Regions from separate parts of the Blautia fusiformis genome, predicted to be linked through region 2. Evidence: riboswitches for the same ligand, from Rfam matches in the RefSeq annotation. Region 2 holds a riboswitch; each other region holds the start of a gene.
The links. A riboswitch is a leader RNA that binds a small molecule or an ion and turns the genes downstream of it on or off. The one in region 2 is predicted to bind cyclic di-GMP.
Positions count from the first base shown of each region.

Region 1: it holds a riboswitch for cyclic di-GMP, as region 2 does, so the genes downstream of both, LKD46_RS05485 (GGDEF domain-containing protein) here and LKD46_RS01910 (hybrid sensor histidine kinase/response regulator) in region 2, are expected to answer to the same signal.
Region 3: it holds a riboswitch for cyclic di-GMP, as region 2 does, so the genes downstream of both, LKD46_RS05450 (substrate-binding periplasmic protein) here and LKD46_RS01910 (hybrid sensor histidine kinase/response regulator) in region 2, are expected to answer to the same signal.

Region 1 is NZ_JAJEPT010000004.1:200,089-206,007, forward strand. It holds gene LKD46_RS05480 (response regulator) at 1-1,501, shown strand, start outside; cyclic di-GMP riboswitch class I at 1,665-1,740, shown strand; gene LKD46_RS05485 (GGDEF domain-containing protein) at 2,040-3,089, shown strand; gene LKD46_RS05490 (sn-glycerol-1-phosphate dehydrogenase) at 4,272-5,537, shown strand; gene ispF (2-C-methyl-D-erythritol 2,4-cyclodiphosphate synthase) at 5,608-5,919, shown strand, end outside.
Region 2 is NZ_JAJEPT010000002.1:217-6,135, reverse strand. It holds gene LKD46_RS01920 (helix-turn-helix domain-containing protein) at 1-173, opposite strand, end outside; gene LKD46_RS01915 (glycerol dehydrogenase) at 331-1,431, opposite strand; gene LKD46_RS01910 (hybrid sensor histidine kinase/response regulator) at 1,612-4,818, opposite strand; cyclic di-GMP riboswitch class I at 5,051-5,141, opposite strand; partial or broken gene LKD46_RS01905 (IS110 family transposase) at 5,635-5,919, opposite strand, start outside.
Region 3 is NZ_JAJEPT010000004.1:188,447-194,365, reverse strand. It holds gene LKD46_RS05465 (response regulator) at 1-389, opposite strand, end outside; gene LKD46_RS16635 (Hpt domain-containing protein) at 603-827, opposite strand; gene LKD46_RS05455 (ATP-binding response regulator) at 858-3,044, opposite strand; gene LKD46_RS05450 (substrate-binding periplasmic protein) at 3,028-3,843, opposite strand; cyclic di-GMP riboswitch class I at 4,051-4,126, opposite strand; gene LKD46_RS05445 (RidA family protein) at 4,328-4,699, opposite strand; gene LKD46_RS05440 (serine hydrolase) at 4,794-5,919, opposite strand, start outside.

The DNA of each region.
Region 1 (5,919 bases), on a different contig from region 2:
TCCATCCTCAAAGATCAATATTCTTAATGAAAGTCCACTGACCCAAAGTCTGTCATTTGCAGAGATGGCAAAACGGCAGGAATTAGGAATGTTCACGACGAGAGAAAACAGAAGAGCAGCTACCATTATCAATAAAGCAATTGAGCAGTCATCCAATGTTTTAAATGGTGTTGTCCTTGCACAGAATTCTGTTTCAGAAAAGGAAATGACCTTGAAGGATATCCTTGCTGAGCATGCAGGCTTAGTTATCGGAGTTTCGTTTGTGATTATTTTTGTACTGCTTCTTCTGGTTTATTCTCTTTCCGTGAGTAGAAAAAAACAGATGGAAGCCCTGAAAGAAGCACAGAATGCAAATGCGGCGAATATTGCAAAAACGACATTCCTGAACCATATGTCTCATGATCTCAGGACACCAATGAATGCAATTGTTGGATTTACAGATATTGCCATGAAGAGGAAACCGGACAAAGAGGTGGAGAATTGTCTGAAAAAGATCAGGCAGAGTTCAGAATATCTGATGACACTGATCAACGATGTGTTGGATATCAGCCGCATTGAAAGTGGTAAACTGGAATATAAACCGGTACCGACAGATCTCAGGGATATGATAAATACTGTTTTGTCGATCGCAAAGGGATATATGGAAAATCGTGACCTTAATTTGTATGTTTCAAGAGAAAAACTAAAAACTCCTTATGTGATGGTAGATGAACTCAGAATCAGGGAAGTATTGCTCAACATTATCAGTAATGCAGTCAAATTTACAAAAGACGGAGGCACCATTTCATTCGCTGCAGAAAACGCTCCGGGTAATGATGAGAATCATATAATTGTACGCTATCGTATATCAGATACCGGAATTGGTATGAGTGAGGAGTTCCAGACCAGAATATTTGATGAGTTCAGTCAGGAAAATGGTGGGGCAAGAACCAGCTATAAGGGAGCCGGACTGGGAATGGCCATTGCCAAACAGTATGTAGATCTTATGGGTGGAAAAATTGAGGTCAGCAGCAGAAAGGGTATTGGCTCAACATTTACGGTAGAAATTCCCCTGCTTATAGCAGAACAGATACTGTCTGAAAAGGAAGAAAAGTTAAGGAAAGATATGGATTTACATGGTCTGCATGTCCTTTTGGCAGAGGACAATGATTTAAATGCAGAGATAGCAGCAGCTTTGCTGGAAGAACAAGGGATGATCGTAACTAGGACTGCCGATGGAAAATCTGCCTTGGCACAGTTTTGCAATACAGCTCCGGGGACCTTTGATCTGATTTTGATGGATATCATGATGCCGGAAATGAATGGCTATGAAACGACAAAAGCTATCAGAAATCTGTCGGAGCGTCCAGACGGAAAGGAGATCCCTATTATTGCAATGACAGCAAATGCATTTGCAGAGGATGTACAGGCTGCTTTGCATGCCGGAATGGATGACCATGTGGCGAAGCCGGTTGATATGAGGATTTTAATATCTGTCATCACAAAATATATAGAACGGTAATGTCAATGCTGCGTGGATTTCGGAAGTGGGAGAACAGTTCGATATATATATCGGCTGTTCTTTTTTTATTTTTGGACGTTAAAACGGTAATGTTTTTCTTGTATATAGTAGAGCACTATAGTATAATAAAACCAGTTTTTTTGTATACGTGTAAAAGCTATAATAAGGAAATCGGCAAACCAGATGAAAGTCTGGGACGCAAAGCTACAGGGCCTGTAAAATGGCAGCCAGTTGCATAAAATGAGGTGCACTGTCTGGTTGGCAGTGCTTTTTTTGAGGAATGATTTATCAACAGGAGATGATCTTCCCGATATTTGTACACAGACAGTTTATGATCCAAACATCAATGACATGAGTGGATTGATAAGCTGCTGTTGATGTTAGCGGAAGTTATAAAGCAACAAGAAAACTGCTGCAACTGTCATTCCATCTTCAAAGATTAATATTCTTAATGAAAGTTCGCTGACCAAAAGTCTGTCATTTGATTTCCTGTAGGAAAGTAAATGAATATTATTTAAGGTTTGGGATAAATTGTGAAATGCAGACAAACAAGAAAAGTAAAAATATAATAGGTATTATACAGAGTTTCCTTATATTGATATTAGTAGTTCTTATTATTTTTATGATGATTCAGATTAGTAGGCTGCAGGGGACAGCACGCGTAATAAATTATGCAGGTCTGGTACGTGGAGCTACACAGCGTGAAGTAAAATTAGAAATTACAGGAAACCAAAATGAAGAATTAATTAAATATTTGGATGATATTCTTCTTGGATTGAGATATCAGGATGGACATTATGATCTGGTAAAACTCAATGACGAAGAATACCAGGAAAAATTGCAAATCCAGAGTGATTACTGGGATAAATTGAAAACAGAAATTGAAGCAGCAAGAAACAAGGGATACGAAAATACAGACATTGTTAATATGAGTGAAATATATTTTTCGATGGCAGATGAAACTGTCTCTTCCGCAGAAAGCTATTCAGAAAAGATCGCTGTAAAGATTCGTACTATAGAGCTTTTGTCGGCACTTGATATGTTGAGTCTGGTGATATTGGTTATTATGCAGACTCTAAGGGCAATGCAGATGGCAATGCAAAACAGACTGCTGGAACAGAAAGCATTCATAGATGCCCATACTGGGCTGCCAAATAAAAATGCCTGTAATGATCTTCTTAATAAAAAAGATATAATTACAGATCCTACAGCTTGCATAATGTTTGATTTAAATAATTTAAAAACTGTAAATGATACAATGGGACATTCCGCAGGAGATCAGTTAATAATAAATTTCGCAAAGCTTTTGCGCAGTGTTATTCCAGAAAAGGATTTTGTTGGAAGATATGGCGGAGATGAGTTTATAGCAGTCATTTATCATACAAGCGAGGCGAAAATTAAGGAAATATTAAAATCCTTGAACAGAGAAAAAGACAGATTAAATAGTTATGAAAATCAAATACCAATCGACTATGCATGCGGATGGGCATTATCCTCCGATGATATGTCGTGTACAATGCAGATGTTATTGGATGCTGCAGATGCTTATATGTATAAAAATAAACAGATATGCAAGAAATATAATTAGCTTTCAGCTCAGAGTAGATAAAAGATAATAGACGCGATCAGACGAAATATTGTTTTGCGTAGAAACACTGGAAATCCTTGAAAACAAAGGATTCTTGGTATAAGATGAAACAAGTCAAAGCACGTTATTGCGTAAAAAAAGAAAGCAATATATTTATACCGTGAAGTCTGGAAAGTGTTGATTTTAAAGCATTTTTGGATGTGTGGGATGCTTTGAAAATATGATTTTGTGACAATTTTGTGACAAACGGCGGAAAAATCACGGATTTACAAAGACGAAGCATATTGATTTCATGATCGGCATATGCTATAATGCCAGTAGGCAAAAAAGATATGACGATGTTCCATGTGAACAAAGAACGAACCCCCGTATGTACCACCAATACATGCGAGGGTTCTTCTCTTTTTATTTCAGTGGTTGAGCATCCACCAGGCTATTCGTTGTCCTTGTTATGACTGTCTAACCATTTGCAAATGAGATGGCAAGTCACACCTGCCGCAACAGCCACTAAAAAAGATATGACTATTTCCATGTGTTCACCTCCCCCCGTTGCCGGGTCTCGGTTGGACAACGCAGTCAGTATAACACAACTTAGAACAGAATGGAACATATAAAAATACCCGGTGCAAATTAATGTACCGGGTGTTTCTTTGGCCTTTTTGTCAATTCTTGATGTTTTTGTTTTAACCATTCTTCATACTGCTTTTGAGTTTGAATAGAAGAGTTATAGTCATTAGGGCAAGGAGAAACTTTCTTTCCCTTAATCAAATCTCTGTAATAGTAGGATTCTTTTTGCGTTTCCGGTCGTTATATTGCTTTTGAGCTTTTTTGTCAGCAGAACATTTAGGGCAAAAATTTACACGTTTACAGAATGAAATGAAAAAGCTTGAAAATGTAATGTAATAATCAGAGCCATTCCCTTTATTGGGCGTGGCTTTTTATTATGACAATTTTTGTGACAAACAAAAGAAAATAGACGCAACCAGACGAAACATTGTTTGGCGTAGAAACACCGGAAATCCTTGAAAATAAAGGATTTTTGCTATATGATGAAACAAGTTGAACTCTATCATTGCGTAATAAAAAAAAATCCTGTATAATACCAAACTGTAATATTGTATCATTCAGCGGACAGAGAAATACGCTGTGAATCATTAAAAGAAGTCAGGAGGACATAAGTACATGCGAGTCGATGCGGACGATTTTGCCCGACCTTGCAGCTGCGGGAGGGAGCACCACATAGACGTTAGAGAAATTGTAATTGAATCAGGAGCTATCGGGAAACTGGAAAAGGAAATGTCAGACGGTGATCTGAAAGAATGTATTTCCCCGCTTCTGATCTGTGACACGAACAGTTACAAAGCTACAGAGGAACTGATGGAGGATATCTACGACCGGTGTCAGGTACTGATCCTGGATGCTGAAGGTCTTGAGGCAGATGAGCGTGCCGTGGAGATCGTGGAGAATTATATGGAAGAGGACATCGATCTTGTTCTTGCAGTTGGAGCGGGGACGATCCATGATCTCAGCCGTTTTGTCGCCCATCAGTACCGGATCCCTTTTGTCTCTGTGCCCACCGCAGCCAGTTCAGACGGATTTACTTCCACAGTAGCAGACATGACCTGGAATGGTGTAAAAAAAGTATTTCAGGCATCTGCGCCACTTTTTGTTTTTGCGGATACGGATATTTTTGCTAAGGCGCCTGCAAGGCTTACAGCAGCCGGGGTGTCGGATATTCTGGGAAAATACATTGCGCTGGCAGACTGGAAGATAGCAAGTATTCTTGTGGATGAATACTATTGTACAGCGGTGGCAGACCTGGAAACAAAAGCGATCCGGACTGTTAAGGATAATCTGAAAGAAATTGCAGCAGGAGAGAAAGATGCATGTGAGAAGCTGATGTATGCGCTGATCCTTTCCGGACTGGCCATGCAGATGACAGGAAACTCCAGACCGGCATCCGGGGCGGAGCACCATATGGTCCACCTCTGGGATATGGAAGTGGTCAATGGTCACCTGGATGCTCTTCACGGGGAGAAGGTTTCTGCAGCAACCATGCTGGTCCTTCTGGAATATAAAAAGCTTGCAGATGCTATCCGAAGAGGAGCCTGCAGAGTGCATGCCTTTACAGACGGAGACACAGAACTCCTGCAGGAGACCTTCGGCAGAAAAGGGATTCTTGGAGCACTTGAAAAAGAAAACACCCCGGAACTTCTGGACGATGTAAGCACAGAAACACTTTCCGGTGCACTTCCGGAAATCCTTAAGATCATAGATCTTCTTCCTGCAGTTACAGATATGCAGGAGATGATGAGTATCGTTGGCTGCGTGAGCAGAGTCCGGGATATCGGACTGCCGGGAAAAGCGATCGAGGAGAGTCTCAGACTTGCACCGTATACAAGAAGAAGGCTGAGCCTTCTGAGACTTCGGAAGATGCTCACATACTGAGCAGGAACAGCTCATAAAAGGTTCTTTTGACTTGACATAAATTTCAGGAAAGGCAGTGATGAACGGTTTGATGAGAGTAGGAATGGGATATGATGTACATAAACTGACAGAGGGCAGGAAGCTGATCCTTGGTGGTGTTGATATTCCCTGGGAAAAAGGTCTTTTGGGCCATTCGGATGCGGATGTTCTGATCCATGCGATCATGGATGCACTTCTGGGAGCTGCGGCTCTTGGAGATATCGGAAAGCATTTTCCGGATACAGACCCTGCATATAAGGGAATCTCCAGTGTGAAACTTCTGGTGCATGTTGCCGGATTACTGAAGGAGAATGACTATGCGATCGGAAATATCGATGCCACCATCATTGCTCAGAAACCGAAG
Region 2 (5,919 bases):
AATCCCTGTCCTTCATAGCAGAATCCGATTTCCAGATAATTATGAAAATGGAGATAATCGATATCGTTCCCATAATTCTGAACCCACTTCTGTCCAAGCAATGCAAGGATGGGGCTCCCCTCCGGCATCTTATAATATCGAAGCTCCATTTTGGGTTTTCGTTTTTTTGCCACAAATATTCCTCCGTATGTTTTTTGTTCCGATATTTACTGATCTTTCTGTTATATTACAGCCATACATAAAAAAAAGCAACCTGCAGGATAACAATACTTGATAACTCTTGTTTCTGCAGATTGCAATTTTTATATCAGCTATTTACTTTTTATCTGTTTATTCCTCATCCAGGTAATATCTTCCATATGCATCTGCCGCTTTGATTGCTGCAAATACAGTTTCCGGTGTAACTTCAAATGGCATGTTGTGAAGTGTATCATTCTCCGCACATGCAGTTGTGGCAACTTCCATAAGCTGCTCATCCGTTACCTTCCCAGCTCCAAGCTCTGCCAGAGTAACAGGAAGTCCTACTTCAATGCACCATAAGATGATCTCTTCCAGATCTTCCTGGGGAATATTCTCCAGTACCAGCTGTGTGATGGTTCCGAATGCAACTTTTTCTCCATGATACATATGATGGCATTCTTCCAGTACAGTAAATCCGTTATGGATCGCATGTGCACCTGCAAGTCCTGCACTTTCAAAACCAATTCCAGAAAGAAGTGTATTAGCCTCAATCACTTTCTCAACTGCCGGTGTGCATACGCCTGCTTCCAGAGCTATCTTAGCTTTTACGCCCTCATCCATCAAGGTATTAAAGCAAAGTTCAGCCAGTGCCATGGCAGCCTCTGTTGTCTTACCTCCTGCACAGGAAGTTGCTCCGCTTCTCTTGCATGCCCTTGCCTCAAAATATGTTGCCAGTGCATCTCCCATACCAGCCACAGTAAGACGAACCGGCGATTTGGTGATGATATCTGTATCCATCAGAACAAGATTCGGATTCGCCGGAAGAAACAGATATTTTTCAAAAACTCCTTCTTCTGTATAAATAACAGACAAAGCACTGCAAGGGGCATCTGTAGATGCGATCGTCGGGCAGATAAATACCGGTGTTCCCGCATAGTATGCAACTGCCTTCGCTGTATCAAAGATCTTTCCTCCACCAATACCAATGGTAAGATCACACTGCTCATCTTTTACGATCTTTACCAGACGATCAATCTCACTGTTACAGCATTCTCCGTTAAAATAATCAAAAACCACCTCACAGGTACTCTCAGCAAAGCTCTCTTCGATCGTTTTACCGATTCTTTTATATCCGCCTTTACTGATCAGAACCAACGCTTTTTTTCCACTCTTTGCAGCATAAGTTCCAAGATTCTTCATTTCTCCCGCACCCTGTAAATATTTGGACGGACTGATTAAAATTTTCGCCATTTTATACTTCCTTTCTTTGTTTTCAGAAGTCAGCCTCCGCATCCGGCTTTTGTATTTATATTATAATTGCTGTATTTTTTTATTGCAAGGAGTATTTGAGGATTTATGCAGCATCACCTGAGTTACTGTTACTGTTCACTCTGTTCCTAGTAATATACTTTGTGATCACATGAAAATCAGTTACAGCCAGCTTTCCAGAACATCATTCAGCTTATTCATATCCAGCGGTTTCGCGATATGTCCATTCATGCCTGTATTTTTGGCCAGCTGTACATCTTCTGCAAAAGCATTGGCAGTCATGGCAACAATAGGCAGTTTTCCCTTTTCACCCGGAAGGCTCCTGATTGCTGCAGTTGCCTCATAACCATTCATGACAGGCATTTGGATATCCATAAAAACAAGATCATACGAACCTTTCGGAGAAGCTTCCACTTTTTCAACTGCAATTTTCCCATTTTCTGCCGTTTCCACTTTTGCACCTGTCATCTGTAAAATTTCACCAGCAATTTCTCTGTTCAACTCATTATCCTCAACCAGCAGAATCCTTTTTCCCGTGTAGTCTGATTCTGACAGCTTCTCCAGATAATTTCTTGCTATTTTTTCTTTTCTTCCTGAAGTAAACTGCCGCAGTGTTGCCGTCAGCCGGGAACGGAACAGCGGTTTTGCAATAAAAGCATCTACACCTGCAGCCTTTGCTTCTTCTTCAATTTCGCTGAATTCATAGGATGTCAGTACAATGATGGGGATCTCTTTTCCTATCCGCTTCCGGATCTGTCTGGCTGTTTCTATGCCATCCATCTCCGGCATCTTCCAGTCTAAAATAACAGCAAAGTAATCATCTTTCAACTCATGCCGTGCATAACAGCGCTCAACCGCTTCCCTGCCAGAGAGAACCCATTCACCCATAATACCGATTTCCTTTAATGTTGCAACTGTACTTTCACAGCATGTCCTATCATCATCCACAACCAGGACCGGCAGATTCATCAGATTTCTGTCCTGTTCTTTTTCTTTTTCCTGAAGCTCCAGATAAATTGTTACTGTGATTTTAGTTCCCTTGTGCAAGGTACTGTCCACTTTAATAGTGCCATTCATCAGGTTCACAATATTTCTGCTGATTGCCATTCCCAGACCAGTTCCCTGGACTCTGGTTGTCCGGTGGTCATCCGCGCGGCTGAACGGCTCAAACATGATTTTCTGGAATTCCGGTGACATACCGATCCCATTATCCTCAATCGTAAATTCATAGCATCCAAGTTCTGAAAATCCATTTGGCTTTTCCTCTATGGAAAAAATAATATTCCCGCCATCCGGTGTATACTTGATCGCATTACTCATCAGATTCACAAATACCTGCTGAATCCTCAAGCTGTCACCACAGACAGCCTCATGTTCAATATGATTGATGTGTATATCAAAATTATGTTTATGTTCATCAAGCACCGGTTTCGTAAGTGTAATAAGATTATCTACCAGCTCTGACAGATTGAAATCTTCCTGTGCCAGTGTCATTTTTCCACTTTCAATGCGTGCCATATCCAATACTTCATTGATCAGCCCCAGCAGATGGCGGCTTGATTCTGTGATCTTGCCGAGGCATTCAATGACTCTGTCCTGGCTCTCAACATTTGCTCCTGCGATTGCTGTCAGACCCACAATCGCATTCATTGGTGTCCGGATATCATGGGACATATTGGAAAGGAATTCTGTTTTCGCACGATTTGCATTTTCTGCGGACCGGTAAGCCTCTTTCAGTGCCTGACGGGATTCAATCTCTGCTTTCTTCTCCTGTGTCACATCCATGGATGCCAGCAATACCTTTTCCAGCTTTCCATTCTTCCATTCCAAGGGAATATAAGAAGCGATTTTATAAGTCTTTTCATCCAGGCTGCAATACTCAAACTTATAAATATCATTTTCACTTTTCAGTTTTTTCCGAATATTATCCGGGGCTATCAGGATATCTATAACTTCCAATGGTTCCAGTGTCTTATATTTTTCAAGAACCTGCATCTGAAAATCATGATAAAATCCCAGAGGTTTATATATCATCTGTCCATTCAGATTGTAGAATTCATATCTGTCATTTTCCAGATCACAGACAACAAAGCGGTCAACCAGACGCACTATGCTCTGGATCAGCTGCTCCATGGAAGCATTATCTGCTGCCATCTGCAGATGCCGTGCGCTCTCTACCTTTGTCTCTGTGATATCACGTAGAAAGATCATGGCATATTCTGAATCCTCTATTTCGCCACGTATGACCACATTGCGGACCCATCGTTCTTCTCCATTCAGAGTGATACGGCACTCTAAAGCCAATTCGGTTTCCAGCCCCTTCAGCCTTTCTGCAATATAACCACGGTCGTAAAAAGAGGATACCGCCTTCTTATCTGTCTCCACAACATAGGAATCCACAAAATGCCGGATCAATTCATCCCACGTATGACTCTGTTCAAAGACGGTCATCAGGGACGGTTCAACCTTAAAGGTATCAAAAGTATTCGCTTCCAGATTCACATAATACTCGCACAAATCTGCTTTCGTAAAAGCCCGGTGGAAAGCAGCAGATTTTTGTGCCTGCATGATTTCTTTTTTCTCCCCATCAATGTTAATAAAAATCCCGGCAATCCTGCTGGCAGAACCATCCAGACGGCGTATTACTTCTGCCGATGCCCGAAACCACTGGTATTGATTATCCTTCATTCTCATACGATACTCTACCTGGTATTTTATCTGGTTCGTCTTATCCTTAATTGCCGCCTGAAGCTGCACCATTACTCTTTCTTTATCCTGTGGATGCAGAAGATCTGACCAGGATTCCAGTTTATTCGGAAAGTCCAGGGTGTCATGATAGCCAAGCATTTTTCGAAATTCATGACTCCAGTTTGCATTCACAATCTCACTGTTTTCGTCACAGTCAAAATACCAGAAGCCGGAACAGATAGCCTCATTGAGCAGTGCCAAATTTATATGATCCCAGTTGACCTGTACGGACATAACCCAGATCTGTCTGCCCGCCTCATCTGTCGCATCCTCTTTACAAAGCCGTACATTATTCACTGTACCGTCTGCTGCAAGGATCTGTGCTTCCCCTGTTCCGTGAAGCTGCAAAAAACGGTCTCGCTCCAGTATATCTTCCTCGTCATAAAAGAAATTTCTCAATGAGCCTTTTGTCTGTTCCATGAAAGTATCGAATGTATATCCTGTACTATGCAACAGCAGATTATCCACAGACAAAATAGACAGGTTTTGGTCATAAGATCCTGTCATTATACCTACCCCGCCATTATTTTCCAGTGTTTTCTGTACGGCCTGTGACATGGCCTGTGTCTGCCCCGTTACAGTCTCACCTAAGGAATATATTTTGTCTTCATAATTTTTCATTTTATAAAAGTCCTCTCTCCGTCTTATGCCTTCTTCATCCTGCTTTTATCTGTATACAGAAAACCTGTCCCTGCTAGTTTCGTTACCCATTTTTGCATACAAAAAGGACATCTGCCAAAATCTGCCAGTGTCCCTACTATATTCTTTAAAATCACACATCTATATAGTATAAAAGGTATCGGAATCTCTTCTGTTCAAACATCTTTTCCATATATTATGATGATATGGAAACAGTGGCAACCGGCTGACATGGTCAAACTTTCTGACTTTAGTCCCTTCTGGCTTTGCGACCCTGCCTTTCAACAGGTTTGCCTTTAAAATAATTTTCATTTTTTCCAAAAATAAAATACCATGTGGTTTTTCTTACGTCAATAATATTTTGGTGGAAAATTTACATATATTTTAACCGAATCAAGTAACTCCCCTGTGGAGGTTACGAAAAGCAATAAGCAGTGGGTGAGGACCTCTCTATTCTTTTTAGTGCATGTTCAACAAAAATCCTTGATTTTACTGACTTTGCTGAACAGTTAATAAGTTACATATATCTACAAAATAGAGTTTTCTGGATATGAAGTGACTTCATGGAGTCCATTTCTGATGATTTTAGGTACAAGAAATAAAACGTCTTTGTTTCTTCTTATGAAGGCCTTCCTGTTTCCCAAATCCACCTACAGTAACTAACCTCTCATGTCTACCAGGATCACCATCCTCTGACGAGTCCTAAATTGTCGGGTAGAAACACCTATTACTAGGTATATCCCCCACAGATCCGTACGTGCCCAATTCAGGCATACGGCTCTTCACGACACTTATGCCTCAGATTATCCATATAGGCTCACGGCTGTATACCAGGTCTCTTATTTCGGCATAAATGCCTTCTGGCATGTATGGGATTGAATATCTCCCATCCACAACTAGTTTTGCGATTGTTTTCGGATCTTTTGAATCTGTTTTCTTTGGACTGTTATCATCAAGTTCCTTGATCTTCTTAACCGAGAATGGATTGACCATTACTAATCTTTTCTGATGATCATTTACATACTTCACAAACGCAAACCAGTAATGACCTGTTGGCTCGCAGCCGATCAGAACTGCAGTCTT
Region 3 (5,919 bases), on a different contig from region 2:
TGCTTTTGCTTCATATAGAGTCCCAGGGTATTCTGAACTCTTTTCTTTACAATCACAGAATCAAACGGTCGTGTGATATAATCCGTGATTCCCAGCTCATATGCCTTACGCATAGTATCAACGGCATCTTCCGAAGATATCATAATTACAGGAGTTTCAGCAATACACTGGCTTCTTTTCATTATTTCCAAGACTTCAAAACCATTCATCTGTGGCATATTGATATCTAAAAGCATCAGATCAATTCCTATATTTTCTCCTATCATCTGAATTGCCTGATTTCCATTTTCCGCTTCCAGGTAATTATAAGTTTCTCCGAGGATCTCCTTCAACATATCCCTGTTAAATTCTGAATCGTCTACAATCAGGATCTTTTGTCTTTTATCCATATTTTTTTATTTCCTTTATCCAATGGGTTTATGATGTTCCAAGCACCTGGTCAAAGATCGAACGTCGTGTCGCATCACTTAATTCGACAGTCCCTTCTTTATTTCTTCAATCATCCTCTCATATACTTCTGTTACTTTTTCCATTGCCTCCGATATCCCAGGCTGCGCTCCGGTTCTATCTCTCAAAAGTTCTGTTAACTCATTACTAACCTCTTACAGACGGTCAAAAGAAAGATTCTGACAAACCCCTTTCAGTGTGTGTGCACTGCGGAAAGCATCTTCATAATTTTTATTTTCCAATGCCAGTTTTAACTGCAGGTAACTCGGATCCTCAAGGAACTTTAATGTGAATTTCCGGATCAGTGCTTCGCTTTGAAGGCGTCCTAAAACCTCTTCATAATTTCCTCCGATAGCTTCATAGCATTCCTGTATTGTCATGATTTTGTCCTCCTATCTATATTTCACTGCTTATTTGTCACTGCCATATCCATTATATTTCACCAATTTATGAATTACTTTTATCAGTAACCCCACATCAACAGGCTTAACAATATGTTCATCCATCCCTGCTTCTTTTGCTCTTATTCTGTCCTCCGTGAACGCATTTGCTGTCATTGCAATGATCGGTATTTCTTTTGCATCCTCTCTGTCCAGAGACCGGATCATCTTTGTAGCTTCATAACCATTCATGACCGGCATCATAATATCCATAAGAATGACATCAAATCCACCAGGTCCACTTTTTCTGAACAGCTCAACCGCTTCCTGACCATTCCATGCTTTTGTCACGTCAGCCCCTTCATTCTGAAGCAAAAATTCAGCGATTTCCATATTCAGTTCATTATCTTCTGCCAGAAGAATATGCAGTCCCTTTATAGATTTTTCTGATATATCCTTCTGTTCTTCACGTTTATCCGCATCCAGATCTATCTTAAATGGAACCCGGATCACAAATGTAGTCCCTACACCGTATTCACTTTCGAGGGTAATGGTTCCACCCATTTTCTCGACCAGATTCTTTGCGATCGCCATTCCCAGGCCTGTTCCTGGAAATTTTGTACGGCTTCCTGTATGTTCCTGTGCAAATGGTTCAAAAATATGTTTCTGGAACTCCTCAGTCATTCCGATTCCTGCATCCCGGCAGATAAATTCCATTGTCGTCATTCCTGGCTGTTCGGATGGGATTTCCATGCAGCTAAGATAAATATGTCCGTTTTCTCTGTTATATTTCACTGCATTGGACAGGATATTCATCATCACACGTTTCACATACCCCGGACTTCCAATAAGATTCCGGTGTATGATTTCTTTTTTCTCCCACATGATCCGGATATTCTGTTCTGCTGCCACCTGCTCGATCACAACAAATACTTCCCTGGAAATACTTCTCAGATTAAATGGGATCTCCTCCAGAACGATCTCACCGGACTCCAGCTTACTCATATCCAGAACATCATTTACCAGCTCCAGCAACAGATTGGATGCCTCTTTAATCTTTGTCCTGTATTCCGTCTGTTTCTCCATATCATCTGCATAATGGTCTGCCATATCGACCAAGCCGCAGATTCCATTGATCGGAGTCCGGATATCATGGCTCATCCGCTGGAGAAACTCTGTTTTTGCCTCATTGGCAGCCTCTGCCTTTTTTGCAGCTATCAGAAGTTCTGCCTTATATTTTTCGTCTTTTTCCTGTTCCTGTTTCCGGTGTGTCAGATTGGTTCTATATGCCCAGAACCAGAATATACTGAATATCAGAAGATAAATAAAAATAACACCTGCTACATTTAATGGAAGATTATGAAACACTTCCGTATCCGGAAGATACGCATAAATATAATAATCCCGCTGCTTCAGCATGATTCCGTAGCATCTGGTTCCTTCATTCTTCAAATGATAAATGTGCTGACTGTCTGTATGCTTTTTCATTGCCTGAACAACTTCGTTGTCGGCTGTATTCTGCCCTAACAGCCTCTCATCATTACTGGCAACAACGATCCCATCATCTGCAACAATGATCGTTCCATCTTTCTGGACACTATAACCATTTAAAAGCTCTTGTATCGTCAGGGTATAATTTCTGGTAAATTCAGGAGATGTGTAGTAATAGATTGCAACGATACCTGGCACATCTTTTCTGGCACAGGCTGCAATGTCAATATAGGATCCATCTTTCCTGGCAAACCGTTCTGAATAAGATCTTTCTTCATATCCGGCAAAATCCATGATAATTTCTTTTTGCAGATACTCCGTGATCTCATTAGTCAGAGACTCCTCCATACTGTATTCACAGTCCATCTTTCCTTCTTTATCCAGCACTATGATGCCATCCACCCAGAGAGTCTGCAGGTTTTCTTTCAGCAAATCCTGGCTTAGCTGATCGCCGTTTTCTGTTTCCATGCTAATATTTGTACTCATCTGTCTGGCACTTTCAATGGCACGTAAAAGACTTTTGGATTCCGAAGATTCATTATAATGGGTGTAGGTTGAGCACTGCACTTTGACATAGTTTACGATCTCCACCAGTCTTTTCTCTGCTTCCGCTTTTTCTGCGTAGAAGAAATAAAACAGAGAGACTACAGCCACACAGATTCCGAGCAGACCTCCGAGCAGCTGGATTCGTTTTCCTTTTGTCTTTCTCTTAATATCCAAGATCATCCACCTCCAGATACTTCTGGGGATCATCCAGATATTTTTCAATAATTTTCAGGGATGTGCCATCCTGACGCATCTCCGCCAGTGTCTGATCCATCTGCTCACAGATTCCCCTGTCATCATCTTTTGCAAAAGCGACACCTATTCCGGTGATCATAAGAGGCTCTTCCAGGATACGGAAGCTTGTATCATAATCCTTCATATACTGAACGATAGATTCCTCGTGTGCGGCAACTGCATCTACATATCCTTTCCCAAGAAACGTATAGATCAGTTCCCGATGTCCAAGACTGATCAGATTTCCCAATTTGGGGATTCTTTCATCTGTCCGGTTCAGAAAGATGCTTTCCGGTTTGGTTGTGGACTGAACAGCCAGATTCTTTCCCTCCAGATCACTCAGTTTATAGATATCACTGTTCTCATTTACAGCGACCACCTGACGGCTTGCTATGTATGGTCCTGCCCATCGGTAATCGTCAAGGCGCCCTTCCATGGAAAAACATCCCATGATACAATCAATCTCTCCACTCTCTACCAGTTCTTTTTTCTTCTCCCAGTTGATCTGGACAACCTTCACCTGATATCCCATTCTCTCGAAAGCTTCTGTAGCCAGTTCTACATCTATACCCGTCGGTACACCATCCTCATTCAGATAATTGTATGGTGGATAATTATCGCTGCCAAGGGTAATAACAGGCTTTTCTGGTTCTTCTTTCGTGTTATCTGTGTTTTTACACCCTGACAGGGTGACTGCTAAGATGCCCGCAAGCAGAATGCCTGCAATCACTCTTTTTCCTTTCATTTTCCATCTATCCCTAACTATCCTTTTTGTTTTTTTCATATCTGTATTTACGGTTTCCAGCCTCGCATTATTTTCCCGCTCCACACGGATCGCTTCCTGCTGATTTCTACGCATAACAAGAGAAATCACCAGCATAACGCAGACAGCTACGACAACCGTAAAGCTAACGATAAAAAAAACACCGTCTCACAGACAGTGCACCTCATTTCATGCAACTGGCTGCCATTTTACAGGCCCTATAGCTTTGCGTCCCAGACTTTCATCTGGTTTGCCGATCATCCTTATTAAGCTTTTATACGTATCCTAAAAAACTGGTTTTATTATACTACAGCGCTCTACTTTACACAAGAAAAAACATTACCGTTTTAACGCCTGAAAACACACAAAAAGAGATTGCTCCAAAACAGAGAAAAATACTTTATCCCCACGAAAAAAATCCCCGCGTCTGACTGAAATCAGACAACAGGGATTTTTTATCAAATCATCAGATTGCTGCGATCACTTCTACCTCGCAGAGAACGTTCTTTGGCAGTGTCTTGACTGCAACACAGGAACGTGCAGGTTTATTTACGAAATATTTGGCATATACTTCATTAAATGCCGCAAAATCGTTCATATCTGCAAGGAAGCATACTGTCTTGACTGCATTCTCATAGCTGGAGCCGGCAGCTTCCAGAACTGCTCCGAGGTTCTTCATAACACGGTCAGCCTGCTCCTCGATGGTTGTTCCAACTACCTCTCCGGTTGCCGGATCCACCGGGATCTGACCGGATGTGTAAAGCGTATCTCCATGGATGATAGCCTGGGAGTATGGTCCGATTGCTGCAGGTGCTTTGTCTGTATGTACTGTCTTCATAATAGAATTCTCCTTTCACGAACATTTCGGATACTTCTCTGTCGGAAATATCCATCAGGATCTTGCTCAGCTGTTTTTTATTCTAACTCACAGATCACCCCTGGTCAAGGTCCATATTCAGATAATTATAAACAATACCGGAAATATCCCGGATATGCGAAACTGCGTCCCCAGGTTTACAGTCTTCTGACATCACACAGAGGATATATGTAGTCTTTTTTCCATATACAATGGCGATATCATGCTGGTCCGTATCCGTTTCTCCAGTCTTATTTGCAATTTCCACGGACGCAGATATCCCGCTGGGGATCTTAGTAGTAACCTGCTGATTCAGAAGCAGATTACGCATAGCCTCCGAAGCTTCTTTCGATACACATTCTCCTTTATAGATCCGGAAAAGAAGCTCTGCGCAGTCTTTTACGGAAGTGGTGTTCCTGCCGCCGAGGCCGACGTCCTTTGAAGAGGACGGGCTTAAGATGTGCTGAACGGAAGTATCTGCAAATTTCTGTTCCGCAAGAAATCCATTTACAGCCTGTGCTCCGTCCTTAAAAACACCCGATGCTGTCTGCAGACGTACCAGCTCATTAAAGGATTCATTGTCACTGACTGTGATCATATTCCAGAGAAGATCATTGACCTTTGTGGATACGGACGGATCTGTAACATCTTTTTTCATTTTTGCCGCTTCGCTCTGAAGGACTGTATCCATGTTGGCATAGGTCTGGGCCATGACAAACACTTTGATCAGACTGGCTGAGTACAGTGATTGACTGTTCTGTTCAAACTCCTGATCACTGGTCAGATCCTTTACATAAACGCTCCATGTACCCTCATAGGTTCCAAGAAGATCTGCAAGCCGTTTCTCAAGGCCATCCATTCCCAGATCTTTCGTCTCGACTTTTCCGGATTTATCCACGGAAAATCCCTCCGGAGTCTCTCCCTCTTCCTGGAGCAGAACGCCGTTTTCTCCGCCAAAATAATAATATCCGTCAAACATCTGTCCTGCAGCATTCATTTCCAGATAATGGATACCTGGATCTGTGACCATTTTTCCATATTCATCAAAATAATACAGCCCGTTGTATGTTGTTTTGTCCACCACCAGCTCATCCATATAACGTACCTGTGGAGAGGCGCTGAGTTTTCCCAGATTGTTTACCATATAACAGCCGTCAAAAGAAACTTCCTCACCGCTGCCGTCTTTTGCCGGAGCCTTCAGA